Regions from separate parts of the Erwinia tasmaniensis Et1/99 genome, predicted to be linked through region 4. Evidence: predicted binding sites of a transcription regulator. Region 4 holds the regulator's gene; each other region holds the start of a gene.
The links. The regulator CRP, encoded in region 4, controls carbon source genes, mostly activating them, when cyclic AMP is high. The targets are predictions, from matches to a motif close to ATGTGANNNNNNTCACAT.
Positions count from the first base shown of each region.

Region 1: a site for CRP is predicted at 1,834-1,851, ahead of epd (erythrose-4-phosphate dehydrogenase). Genes of this name have one in related genera too.
Region 2: a site for CRP is predicted at 1,670-1,687, ahead of udp (uridine phosphorylase). Genes of this name have one in related genera too.
Region 3: a site for CRP is predicted at 1,460-1,477, ahead of cdd (cytidine deaminase). Genes of this name have one in related genera too.

Region 1 is NC_010694.1:3,141,169-3,144,298, forward strand. Features, by position in the region: gene pgk (phosphoglycerate kinase) at 1-567, opposite strand, end outside; gene epd (erythrose-4-phosphate dehydrogenase) at 589-1,635, opposite strand; gene tkt (transketolase) at 1,906-3,130, opposite strand, start outside.
Region 2 is NC_010694.1:276,867-279,996, forward strand. Features, by position in the region: gene metE (5-methyltetrahydropteroyltriglutamate--homocysteine S-methyltransferase) at 1-623, shown strand, start outside; gene ETA_RS02240 (dienelactone hydrolase family protein) at 684-1,520, opposite strand; gene udp (uridine phosphorylase) at 1,809-2,573, shown strand; gene rmuC (DNA recombination protein RmuC) at 2,747-3,130, shown strand, end outside.
Region 3 is NC_010694.1:1,458,796-1,461,925, reverse strand. Features, by position in the region: gene metG (methionine--tRNA ligase) at 1-266, shown strand, start outside; gene ETA_RS07575 (murein hydrolase regulator LrgA) at 327-722, shown strand; gene ETA_RS07570 (CidB/LrgB family autolysis modulator) at 715-1,407, shown strand; gene cdd (cytidine deaminase) at 1,532-2,422, shown strand; gene ETA_RS07560 (NAD-dependent malic enzyme) at 2,552-3,130, shown strand, end outside.
Region 4 is NC_010694.1:3,553,733-3,556,862, forward strand. Features, by position in the region: gene ETA_RS17145 (phosphoribulokinase) at 1-70, shown strand, start outside; gene ETA_RS17150 (OsmC family protein) at 105-512, opposite strand; gene crp (cAMP-activated global transcriptional regulator CRP) at 878-1,510, shown strand; gene ETA_RS17160 (YccS/YhfK family putative transporter) at 1,573-3,130, shown strand, end outside.

The sequences.
Region 1 (3,130 bases), 410 kb from region 4:
CACTGCCACCATCGGGCGCGCAGGGCTTTTCAACGCTTTGCCTAAGGCTTCAAGTTCAGCTGACAGCAGCGGGCCTGCACAGGCAACCGGAGCAAACTTGCCCACGCCGTGGGTAGAAGCCTGCGCGCGGTGCGCGGTGCCGAAGGCGTCCATCACGAAGATGTCGCACAGTGCGGCATATTTTTTGGAGAGGGTTTCGTCGTCTTTCTTTTCGCCTTTGTTAAAGCGAACGTTCTCCAGCACCACCAGCTTACCAGCGGCAAGTTCAACGCCGTCAAGGTAGTCTTTAGCCAGGGAGACATTCTCTGCACCCAGCTTCTCTTTCAGATAGTTCACTACCGGCAGCAGAGAGAACTCTTCATTGTATTCACCTTCGGTCGGGCGGCCCAGATGGGATGTCACCATCACTTTAGCGCCCTGCTTCAGCGCCGCTTCGATGGTCGGCAGAGAAGCGCGAATACGTGCATCAGACGTCACTTTCCCTTCTTTTACCGGCACGTTCAGATCGGCACGGATCAGAACACGTTTACCAGCAAGATCCAGATCGGTCATCTTAATTACAGACATGGTGAACCCTCTCGTTGATTCTCAAAGTTTTATTGACGCAGCCGCGTCCAGGCTGAAACCGCTGGCGGCCATCGCTAACGTGGTATCGATCATGCGGTTAGCAAAGCCCCATTCGTTGTCACACCAGACTAACGTCTTAATCAGGTGTTGACCACTGACCCGAGTTTGCGTGCCATCAACGATGGCACTGTGCGGATCGTGATTAAAATCAATAGAGACTAACGGTAATTCCGTGTAGTCGACTATACCACTAAACGCCCCTAATGATGCACTGTGCAGCAGAGCATTGACTTCGCTGGCTTTCACCGCGTCGCGTACGCTGACGCTAAGATCGATAGCCGTGACGTTGATGGTCGGTACGCGTACCGCTATTGCTTCAAAGCGGTCATTAAATTTCGGGAATATGCGCGTGATCCCGGCGGCCAGGCGCGTATCGACCGGAATAATCGACTGACTGGCGGCGCGGGTACGGCGCAGATCCGGGTGATAAGCATCAATTACCTGCTGGTCGTGCATCGCCGAGTGAATGGTGGTTACCGTACCCGATTCAATCCCCCAGGCATCATCCAGCAGTTTGATTATCGGAATAATGCAGTTAGTGGTGCAGGAGGCATTGGATACCAGTAAATGCTCTGGCAGAAGCTCTTTTTCATTGACGCCGTACACCACCGTGGCATCCAAATCATGACCGCCAGGATGCGAGAACAACACTTTTCTGGCACCGGCCTTCAGGTGAGCTTCTCCATCGGCACGACTGCCGTAAACCCCGGTGCAGTCCAATACGATATCAACGTTCAGCTCGCGCCACGGCAGACTGCCAATCTCCGGGATATGCAGCAGGCGAATAGTGTCATCGCCGACCGTCAACAGGTCGCGCTCCTGACGCACGTCCCAGGCGAAACGCCCGTGGCTGGTATCATATTTCAGCAGGTGCGCCATTCCGGCCGCATCAGCCAGTTCATTGATCGCAACCGCGCTGATTTCAGCCCGTCGCCCGGTTTCATAGAGCGCACGTAAAACGTTGCGCCCAATGCGACCAAAACCATTAATGGCAATGCGAACGGTCATAGCACTCCAAATCTGAATTCATCTTGAAATTGGACAATCAGCCTGAGCCAGCAGTCGGAAATTGTACAGAAAATTCTGCGCTAAAACATTGAACGCTGCCGCCAACGGCCTGCATACAGAATGAAACTGAAACGCTTCAGCTAGAGTAATAGATGTGAGGAATAATGGGAATGACTGGGATCAATTGTGGCACGTAACTTTCGATCTGCGTCACAAAATTAGCAATTAGTGGGGAATGGGCGGATCGTCGATCCGCCCATTTATGTAGCGTTACAGCAGCTCTTTCGCTTTGGCAACCACGTTATCAACGGTGAAGCCAAATAGCTCAAACAGTTGCTCTGCCGGAGCCGACTCGCCGAAGCTGGTCATGGCAACAATGGCACCGTTCAAGCCGGTATATTTGAACCAGTAATCGGCGATACCGGCCTCAATCGCCACGCGGGCGCTGACAGCTTTCGGCAACACGGATTCACGGTAGGCCGCATCCTGCTTGTCGAAGGCATCGGTAGACGGCATGGAAACCACACGCGCTTTACGCCCTTCAGCAGTCAGCTTGTCATATGCCCCCACCGCCAGCTCCACTTCGGAACCGGTAGCGATAAAGATCACTTCCGGCGTTCCCGCGCAATCTTTCAGTACATAGGCACCACGGGCTACGTTCGCCAGCTGTTCAGCGGTACGATCCTGCTGCGCCAGGTTCTGGCGTGAGAGGATCAGTGCCGTTGGGCCGTCATGGCGTTCAATGGCATATTTCCACGCGATAGCGGATTCAACCTGGTCACACGGACGCCAGGTACTTATGTTTGGCGTCACACGCAGGCTCGCCAACTGTTCGACAGGCTGATGAGTCGGGCCATCTTCACCCAGTCCGATTGAGTCATGGGTATAAACCATTACCTGACGAATTTTCATCAGTGCGGCCATACGCACGGCGTTTCGCGCATACTCAACAAACATCAGGAAGGTCGCCGTATAAGGCAGGAAACCACCGTGCAGCGTAATGCCGTTAGCAATGGCGGTCATACCGAATTCGCGCACGCCATAGTGGATATAGTTACCCGCAGCGTCTTCGTTGATCGGCTTAGAGCCGGACCACATGGTCAGGTTGCTTGGAGCCAGGTCAGCGGAGCCGCCCAGGTACTCCGGCAGCAATTTACCGAAGGCTTCGATGGCGTTCTGCGAGGCTTTGCGGCTGGCGATTTTCGCAGGATTAGCCTGCAGCTGCTCGACGAACTTCTGCGATTCAGCAGCCCAGTTGGCCGGCAGTTCGTTTTTGACACGACGCTTGAACTCTTCGGCCAGCTCTGGGAAAGCCTGTGCATAGGCCGCAAACTTGTCGTTCCAGGCCGCTTCTTTGGCTTGGCCGGCTTCTTTAGCATCCCACTGCGCGTAGATATTTTGTGGGATCTCAAACGGCGCGTGATCCCAACCCAGCTGCTTACGGGTCAGGGCAATTTCTTCATCTCCCAGCGGTGCGCCGTGAGAGTCGTGCGTA
Region 2 (3,130 bases), 610 kb from region 4:
GCATGTTGACAGGCCCGGTCACTATCTTGTGCTGGTCGTTCCCGCGTGAAGATGTTTCGCGTGAAACCATTGCCAAACAGATTGCGCTGGCGCTGCGTGATGAAGTTGAAGACCTGGAAAAAGCGGGCATCGGCATCATTCAGATTGATGAACCTGCCCTGCGTGAGGGGTTGCCGCTGCATCAGTCCGACTGGGGGGCTTATCTGGAGTGGGCGGTCGACGCCTTCCGCCTGAATGCCGCAGTCGCGCAGGACGACACCCAGATCCACACCCACATGTGTTACTGCGAGTTCAACGACATCATGGATTCGATTGCCGCGCTGGATGCGGATGTTATTACCATCGAAACCTCTCGTTCTGATATGGAACTGCTGGAGTCGTTTGAAGAATTCGAATACCCGAACGAAATCGGTCCCGGCGTTTACGATATTCACTCGCCGAACGTACCGAGCGTAGAGTGGGTGGAAGCCCTGCTGCTTAAAGCGGCGCAGCGTATCCCGACAGAACGTCTGTGGGTGAACCCGGACTGTGGCCTGAAAACGCGCGGCTGGACGGAAACTCGCCAGGCGCTGGCAAACATGGTGAAAGCGGCGCAAAACCTGCGTCAGGCACAAAAAGCGTAATTATCTGTGTTGTTGTGCTTTGTTGTAACGATTAACTTGGGGCGCTGAGCGCCCCCTTTTTTATGCTTCAGGCGTTACGCCATACTGTCTGAACCAGGCCAGCATGCGTTGCCAGCCGTCTTGGGCGGCTTCGGCATCATAGCCTGGTCTGTAGTCCGCGTTAAAAGCGTGCCCGGCATCGGGATAAACAACAATTTCGGCGTTGGCATTGGCGGCACGCAGCGCATGACGCATGGTTTCAATGCTGTCGAGAGGAATACTGTCATCCTTACCGCCATAAAGTCCTAAAACAGGCGCATTCAGATCCACCGCAATATCCACCGGGTGCTTCTGCTGCTTCATTGTCTTTTCTCCCACCAGCTTGCCATACCAGGCGACGGCCACCTTCAGCTGCGGATTGTGCGCGGCATAAAGCCAGGCAATACGTCCACCCCAGCAAAAACCGGTCATGGCTAAACGTCGCATATCACCGCCGTGACGTGATGCCCAGTTCGCCACATGGTCAAGATCGGCCAGCACCTGACTGTCAGGCACCTTGCTGACCAGTTCTTCAAGCAATGTGGGAATATCGCGGTAATCAGCCGGGTCACCCTGACGAAAATAAAGTTCAGGGGCCACCGCCAGATAGCCTTCCAGCGCCAGTCGGCGGCAGATATCGCGGATATGTTCGTGAACGCCAAAAATCTCCTGCACCACCAATACCACCGGCAAGGGGCCTTGCGCATGGCGTGGTTTAGCGTGGAACGCGGGCATATTCTCGCCCTGAGTTGGGATGGATGTCTCACCACTGAGAATGTCGGCGCTTTGGGTCGTTATCATGGTGGCAGCGGCAGGCAAGGCCGCTGGTGCAAAGCCGTTGTTGCTCGATTCTTGCGTCATGTTATCTTCGGGTTTCATGGTCATCTCCGTGCAGGCGCTACGTGCTGTCAGCTAACTATAGTCGGGAATGTGATGGGATTAGCGATCGAATCAGGGTAACTCCTTATCATCAGATAAAGCCGAACCACAGTACCAAACGTGGGAAAATGACCATGGGTGATGGTTAAATGTGACATTTATCGCATTTTTATGTATTTACGATGTGGTTTTCATTTTGATAAATGATGTCTATCACATAAATTTTGCCGCGATTTACCTACATTGGCATTTTCTATACCCCCCTATGTTTCGTATCAGGAGTTTTTAATGGCACAGTCTGACGTCTTCCATCTTGGCCTTACCCATGCCGATCTTCAGGGCGCTACGCTGGCCATTGTGCCCGGCGACCCGGAGCGGGTGAAAAAAATAGCGGCCCTGATGGATAACCCTGTTCATCTGGCTTCGCACCGCGAATTTACCACCTGGCGCGCCGAGCTTGGCGGCAAGGCGGTTATTGTGTGTTCAACCGGGATCGGCGGGCCTTCTACCTCCATCGCGGTGGAAGAGCTGGCACAGCTTGGCGTACGCACTTTTCTGCGCGTTGGCACGACCGGCGCTATCCAACCTGACATCAACGTGGGCGATGTGCTCGTTACCACGGGTTCAGTCAGACTGGATGGGGCCAGCCTGCACTTTGCACCGCTGGAGTTTCCGGCGGTGGCGGACTTTACCTGTACCACCGCGTTAGTGGATGCGGCAAAGGCACAGGGGGCAAAAACGCATATCGGCATTACGGCGTCCTCCGACACCTTCTATCCTGGCCAGGAGCGTTATGACACCTTCTCTGGTCGAGTGGTGAGCCGCTTCCAACATTCAATGAAAGAGTGGCAGCAGATGGGCGTGCTGAACTATGAAATGGAATCGGCAACGTTGCTCACCATGTGCGCCAGTCAGGGACTGCGCGCCGGAATGGTCGCCGGGGTGATTGTCAACCGAACCCAGCAAGAAATCCCGGATGCGGAAACCATGAAAAGAACCGAGAGTGACGCGGTGAAAATCGTGGTTGAAGCGGCGCGTCTTCTGCTTAAGTAATCCCTGATGCGGGCCACGCCGGTTTGTGGCCTGCAAATATCGCTTCCTTGCAATATATCCTGGAGCCGCCTCGCTTTTTGACTTTGACGGCGCGCGCTCTGCTGCATTTTGTCTGGACATTTATACAGTGTGCCTCTATTTTTCCCCAGTCAGGGCTTAGCAGGAGAAAGAGGGTGGACGTCACAATTATGTACGGAGCAGGCTTTGCTCTGATCGGAATCCTGGCAGGCTGGCTGTTTGCCTCGCTGCGCGGCCAGCAGCAGCTGGCGAAGGGCGAAACTGAACGGCTACTGCTGCTCCAGTCGGCTGACCAGATGCAGGATGAACGCCAGCGCTTGCAGCAGCAGCTGGACGGCCATCTGCTGCGGCAAACGCAGAGTGAACAGGAGCAGCGCCAGCTGTATGGTTCTCTGGCGGCCGCCGAGGAGAAACTTCACCACCTTGAGCACTGGCGCAGTGAAACCGAACGGCTGGCGCGAGAACTGCGCGCGCAGCTGGAGATTAACAGCGCCCAGGAAGCGGAGCTGCGCGAAGTCACCATTCGGCTGGAAGAGACC
Region 3 (3,130 bases), 1.8 Mb from region 4:
AGCTGGTCGACGGTTCTGACAAGCTGCTGCGCCTGACGCTGGATATCGGCGGCGAAAAACGTAATGTCTTCTCGGGCATTCGCGCCGCCTACCCCGATCCGGCGCTGCTGGTGGGGCGTCTGACGGTAATGGTGGCCAATCTGGCTCCGCGTAAAATGCGCTTCGGTCTTTCAGAAGGTATGGTGATGGCCGCAGGGCCTGGCGGAAAGGATATCTTCCTGCTTAGCCCGGACAGCGGCGCACAGCCAGGACAGCAGGTTAAGTAATCATCATATGATGGCGGGGCGGCGGCCGGGTCGCCGCCCCCGACAGGCTCTGGAGTTGACATGCGTTCTTTTCTGCACGTTATCTGGCAATATCTGCGCGCCTTTTTCGTTATCTGGCTCTGCCTGTACGCCGGACGTGGCGTGGCCTGGCTGCTGCCCATCGCTATCCCCGCCAGCATTCTCGGCATGCTGCTGCTGTTTATTCTGCTCAGTGCCAATATCCTTCCACTTGCCTGGGTCAAACCGGGCTGCAATCTGCTTATTCGCTATATGGCGCTGCTGTTCGTCCCCATCAGCGTTGGCATCATGGATCATATGGATATTCTTAGCGCCCAGTTTGCTCCGATCGTGATTTCCTGTGCGGTCGGCACGCTGATAGTGCTGATGACCACCGGTATGGTGGCGCAGCGTATGGACAATCGTCATAGCCGACGTCTGGAAGGCAAAGATGAATGATATCTGGTGGTCACTGCCGTTAACCGTGCTGGTGTTTCTGGCCGCGCGCCGGCTGGCGGCCAGCGTCAGGATCTCCGTCTGCAACCCGCTGCTGATTGCGGTGGCGGTTATTATTCCGCTGTTACTGCTGCTGCAAATGCCCTATACGCGCTATTTTCAGGGCAGCGCATGGCTTAACCAGCTTCTGCAACCGGCGGTCGTGGCGCTGGCGCTACCGCTTTATGAGCAGATGCATCAGATCCGCGCGCGCTGGAAGTCTATTATCAGCATCTGTTTTATTGGCAGTCTGACCGCAATGATCTCCGGCACCGCCATCGCACTATGGCTGGGGGCCACGCCGCAAATCGCCGCCACCCTGCTCCCCAAATCGGTTACTACCCCCATTGCGATGGCGGTTTCCGCTACGCTCGGCGGCATACCCGCCATCAGCGCCGTCTGCGTGCTGATAGCGGGCGTACTGGGCGCGGTATTCGGCCATATGCTGCTCAATCTGTTGCGCATACGCAGCAAGTCTGCACGCGGGCTGGCGATTGGCAGTGCTTCACACGCGCTGGGCACCGCGCGCGCTGCCGAGGTTGATTATCAGGAGGGGGCGTTCAGCTCTCTGGCGCTGGTGCTGTGTGGCATTATCACCTCACTGCTGGCACCGTTTATTTTCCCGCTACTGCTCAAACTATGCGGTTAAACTTGCGATAAATCTCTCATTTTGGCGATGAGTTTCACATATTACATTGATGGAGCGACTTAGATCACATATAACTGGCTGCCCGCCCGTTGATATGGGCTTGCATTTCGCGCACGAGGCCACTATGCACCCGCGTTTCCAGACGGCATTTGCCACCCTCTCCCCCCTGTTACAACAGGCTATACGCCCGATACTTTCCTCCGCTGATTTTGCCGGTTTTATCAGCGCGCAGCAGGCTGACGGTGTAAAACAGCAGTGCGGGCTTGATGACAGCGAGCTGGCCTTTACGCTGCTGCCGCTGGCAGCGGCCTGCGCGGTTGCGCCGCTGTCTGATTTTAACGTAGGTGCCGTCGCACGCGGCAAAAGCGGCACGCTGTATTTTGGGGCCAATATGGAGTTTGTCGGCGCCACGATGCAGCAAACCGTCCACGCCGAGCAGAGCGCGGTGACACATGCCTGGCTGCGCGGAGAAAGCGGGCTGGCAGGCATCACCGTAAACTACACGCCGTGCGGGCACTGCCGTCAGTTTATGAACGAGCTGAACAGCGGCACCGATCTGACCATTGAGCTACCGGGCAGGGCCGCCGCCACGTTAGGGCATTATCTGCCAGACTCATTCGGCCCCCGCGACCTCGCCATCACCACCCTGCTGATGGACGAAGTCGACCACGGGATCGCACCCAGGGGCGATAAGCTCGAGCAGGCGGCGCTGGCTGCCGCCAACCAGAGTCATGCGCCTTACAGCGGGGCCTGTTCCGGCGTGGCGCTGCAAACCCGTAGCGGAGCGATCTATGCCGGGCGCTATGCGGAAAATGCCGCCTTTAACCCCAGCCTGCCGCCTCTGCAGGGCGCGTTGAACTTGCTCAATCTGGGCGGAGAAGAATTGAGTGATATCCGGCGGGCGGTGCTCGCCGAAGCATCGGGGGCAAAGTTAAGCCAGCGCAGCGCCAGTGCCGCAACCCTTGCCGCGCTGGGATGCCACGATCTCATCACCATTCCGCTGGTGAAAATGTAATAAACTGGCGTTAAGACGCAAAAAGTCACCGCTTTTGTTATCAGCTGTTAACAAAAGCTGTACTTTCAGATGAATTATTTTAGGATTGGCGCCATAACATCTTCCCGCCCCTGAAAGAGTAAGAATGACATGGAACTCGAATACGAAAGTAAACGATCGCTGTATATCCCCTATGCCGGCCCCATCCTGCTGGAATTTCCTCTGCTGAATAAAGGCAGCGCCTTCTCGATTGAGGAGCGCAATGACTTTAACCTCAACGGCCTGCTGCCGGAAACGGTAGAAAGCATTGAGGAGCAGGCAGAGCGTGCGTGGCGTCAGTTCCAGGACTTTAAAAATAATAACGATAAGCACGTCTACTTACGCAATATCCAGGACACTAACGAAACCCTGTTTTATCGCCTGCTGGACAATCATCTGGAAGAGATGATGCCCATTATTTACACCCCGACCGTGGGTGCGGCGTGTGAACACTTTTCAGAGATCTATCGCCGCGCACGCGGCCTGTTTATCTCCTACCCAAACCGCGCCAACATCGAAGACATGTTGCAGAATGCCACCAAGCAGAACGTCAAGGTGATCGTGGTCACCGACGGCGAGCGTATCCTCGGCCTCGGCGATCAGGGGATTGGCGGTATGGGCATCCCGATTGGCAAACTGTCGCTGTACACCGCCTGTGGCGGCATCAGCCCGGCGTACACGCTGCCGGTC
Region 4 (3,130 bases):
GGGGCTGGCGATGGAGCTGATTATGGGGCCACTGGTAAAACGATTGATGGAAGGAAAGAGCATCGGCTGACGCTCTTTCCTTCACGGCTAAGCGGAGGTCTGCATCAGGCCAGTTCGATCACTTCGTAACTGTGGCCGATCTCCACTCCTTTGCCCAGCATGATCGCCACCGAGCAGTATTTTTCCGCAGAAAGATCGACCGCACGCGCTACCGCGTTATCCGCCAGCGCTTTTCCGCTGACAATGAAATGCAGATTGATATGGGTGAAAATACGCGGGGCCTCTTCGCGACGCTCTGAAGTCAGTTTCACCTCACAGTCGGCCACGTTATGGCGGCCCTTCTGCAGAATGGAAACGACATCAATGGCGCTACAGCCTCCGGCGGCCATCAGCACCATTTCCATCGGACTTGGCGCTTTATCACCCGAATTACCATCCATCAGCACCTGGTGACCGGATGAGGATTCTCCCAAAAACGTCATCCCTTCAACCCATTTGACTCGTGCCTGCATAACAAAATCCTCGAATTCATTCAGTTAGAGCAGGGTACGCCGCCGTCACTAAAACGGCAACGTTCTGTTTTTCTGACTATGCTGAAGCGAGACAACAGAAGACAGCCATCTCAAGCTGTGCTACAAACGGAGCTGTAAAATTTCACCTGCATTCAAGCGTCGGTGAAAGCAGAACAACGGCACGCGGCCAGCTCTGAAAAAGGCCCATGTTTCTTCCTACGGGAACGCTTGACTATTTCAACGCCTGGCAGGGATTCAGCTCCCGTATATTCCTATTATTACGTGCGACAGCAAGATAAGCATCACCCTTGCAGCGTGAAAAACAGGATGTATTCAGGCACGATAACAACAGAGGATAACAGCGAATGGTTCTCGGCAAACCGCAAACAGACCCAACTCTAGAATGGTTCCTGTCACATTGCCATATTCACAAATATCCGTCCAAAAGCACGCTGATACACCAGGGTGAGAAGGCCGAGACCCTTTACTACATCGTCAAGGGCTCTGTGGCAGTGCTGATCAAGGATGAAGAAGGCAAAGAGATGATCCTCTCCTATCTCAACCAGGGGGATTTTATCGGCGAGCTGGGCCTCTTTGAAGAGGGACAGGAGCGCAGCGCATGGGTACGTGCAAAGGCAGCCTGCGAAGTAGCTGAAATCTCTTACAAAAAATTCCGTCAGCTGATCCAGGTCAATCCTGACATCCTGATGCGCCTGTCTTCACAAATGGCGCGCCGCCTGCAGGTCACCTCGGAAAAAGTGGGGAATTTAGCTTTTCTTGATGTGACCGGACGCATCGCCCAGACGCTGCTGAACCTGGCGAAACAGCCTGACTCAATGACGCACCCCGACGGAATGCAGATCAAAATTACGCGTCAGGAGATCGGCCAGATCGTCGGCTGCTCGCGCGAAACGGTGGGTCGTATTCTGAAAATGCTGGAAGATCAAAATCTGATTTCTGCACACGGTAAAACTATCGTCGTTTACGGCACGCGTTAACCGCTTCTGAACCCACGGCGCGACAGCCCCCTGCCGCGCCTTTTTTTTATTTGGTGCGGCTGATGTGGCGGAGAATTATCTATCAACCTGAAGTGAACTATGCCCTGCGGCAAACGCTGGTGCTCTGTTTGCCGGTCGCGCTTGGCTGGTTGCTGGGTGATTTACAAAAAGGCCTGCTGTTTTCTCTGGTGCCCGCCTGCTGCAACAATGCCGGGCTGGATACGCCACACAGACGCTTCTTCAAACGCCTGGTGGTTGGCGGTAGCCTGTTCGCCGGCAGCAGTTTTGTTATCCAGTATGCCGCCGCCCAGGGCGCCCCCCTGCCGCTGATCCTGCTGGCGATGGCGCTGCTGTTAGGGGTGACTGGTGAGATAAGCCCGCTGCATGGCCGGCTCATGCCCGCTTCGCTGATCGCCGCCATTTTTACCCTTAGCCTCGCGGGCAGAGTGCCGATGTGGCAGCCTCCGCTGCTGTATATCCTTGGCACCATCTGGTACGGGGTATTTAACTGGTTCTGGTTCTGGCTGTGGAAAGAGCAGCCGATGCGCGAAACGCTCAGCCTGCTTTACCGCGAACTCGCGGACTACTGCGAGGCAAAATATCGTCATTTAAACCAGTTGAACGATCCCTCAACGGCAATGCCGCCGCTGTTCGCCCGACAACAGAAAGCCGTCGACCTCATTACCACCTGTTACCAACAGATCCATATGCTGGCAGCCAACCGCAACCAGCACTATCAGCCCCTGATGCGCGCATTCCAGGTGGCGCTGGATCTACAGGAACATATCGCCGTTAGCCTGCATCAGCCTGAAGACGTCAAAAAACTGGTACGCCAGAGTCACGCCGAGGCGGTGATCCGCTGGAACGCACAGCGCATCGCCGCGCGCCTGCGTGAACTGGCAGACGATATTCTTTATCACCGCTTTCCCAAACGCTTCACTCTGGAACAGCCGCTGGAAGCGCTGGAGAAGATTGTCCGCCAGCACCCTGATAACCCGGTCGGTAATTTTTGCTACTATCATTTCAGCCGTATTGGGCGCGTGCTGCGCGCCCAACGCCCGCTCTACCGCCGCGATCTGATGGCAGACCGCCAGCGCCGCCTGCCGCTGCTACCGGCGCTGAAAAGCTATCTGTCGCTAAAATCCATCGCTTTGCGAACCGCCGCCCGCTTCGGCGTCATGCTCACCTTTGCCAGTACGCTGGCGCTGTTTTTAAATATGCCGAAGCCGTATTGGATACTGATGACCGTAATGTTTGTCAGCCTGAACGGCTACAGCGCCACCCGCGTGCGTATTCAGCACCGAGCGCTCGGCACCCTTGCCGGGCTGGCGGTGGCCGCGCTGGCCCTGCGTCTGCATGCTCCAGAATCGATGACATTACTGGTAATGCTGGCCATTACTCTGGTCAGTTACCTGTTTTTACGCAAGTTCTATGGCTGGGCAACGGTAGGGTTTACGGTCACCGCCGTTTATTCCCTTCAGCTTTTGTCGCTGAACGGAGAGGGATTCTTATTACCGCGTCTGATTGATACCCTGATGGGCTGCCTGATCGCCTTCGGCGGCAATATCTGGCTGTGGCCACAGTGGCAGAGCGCGCTGCTGCGCCAGAACGCACATGACG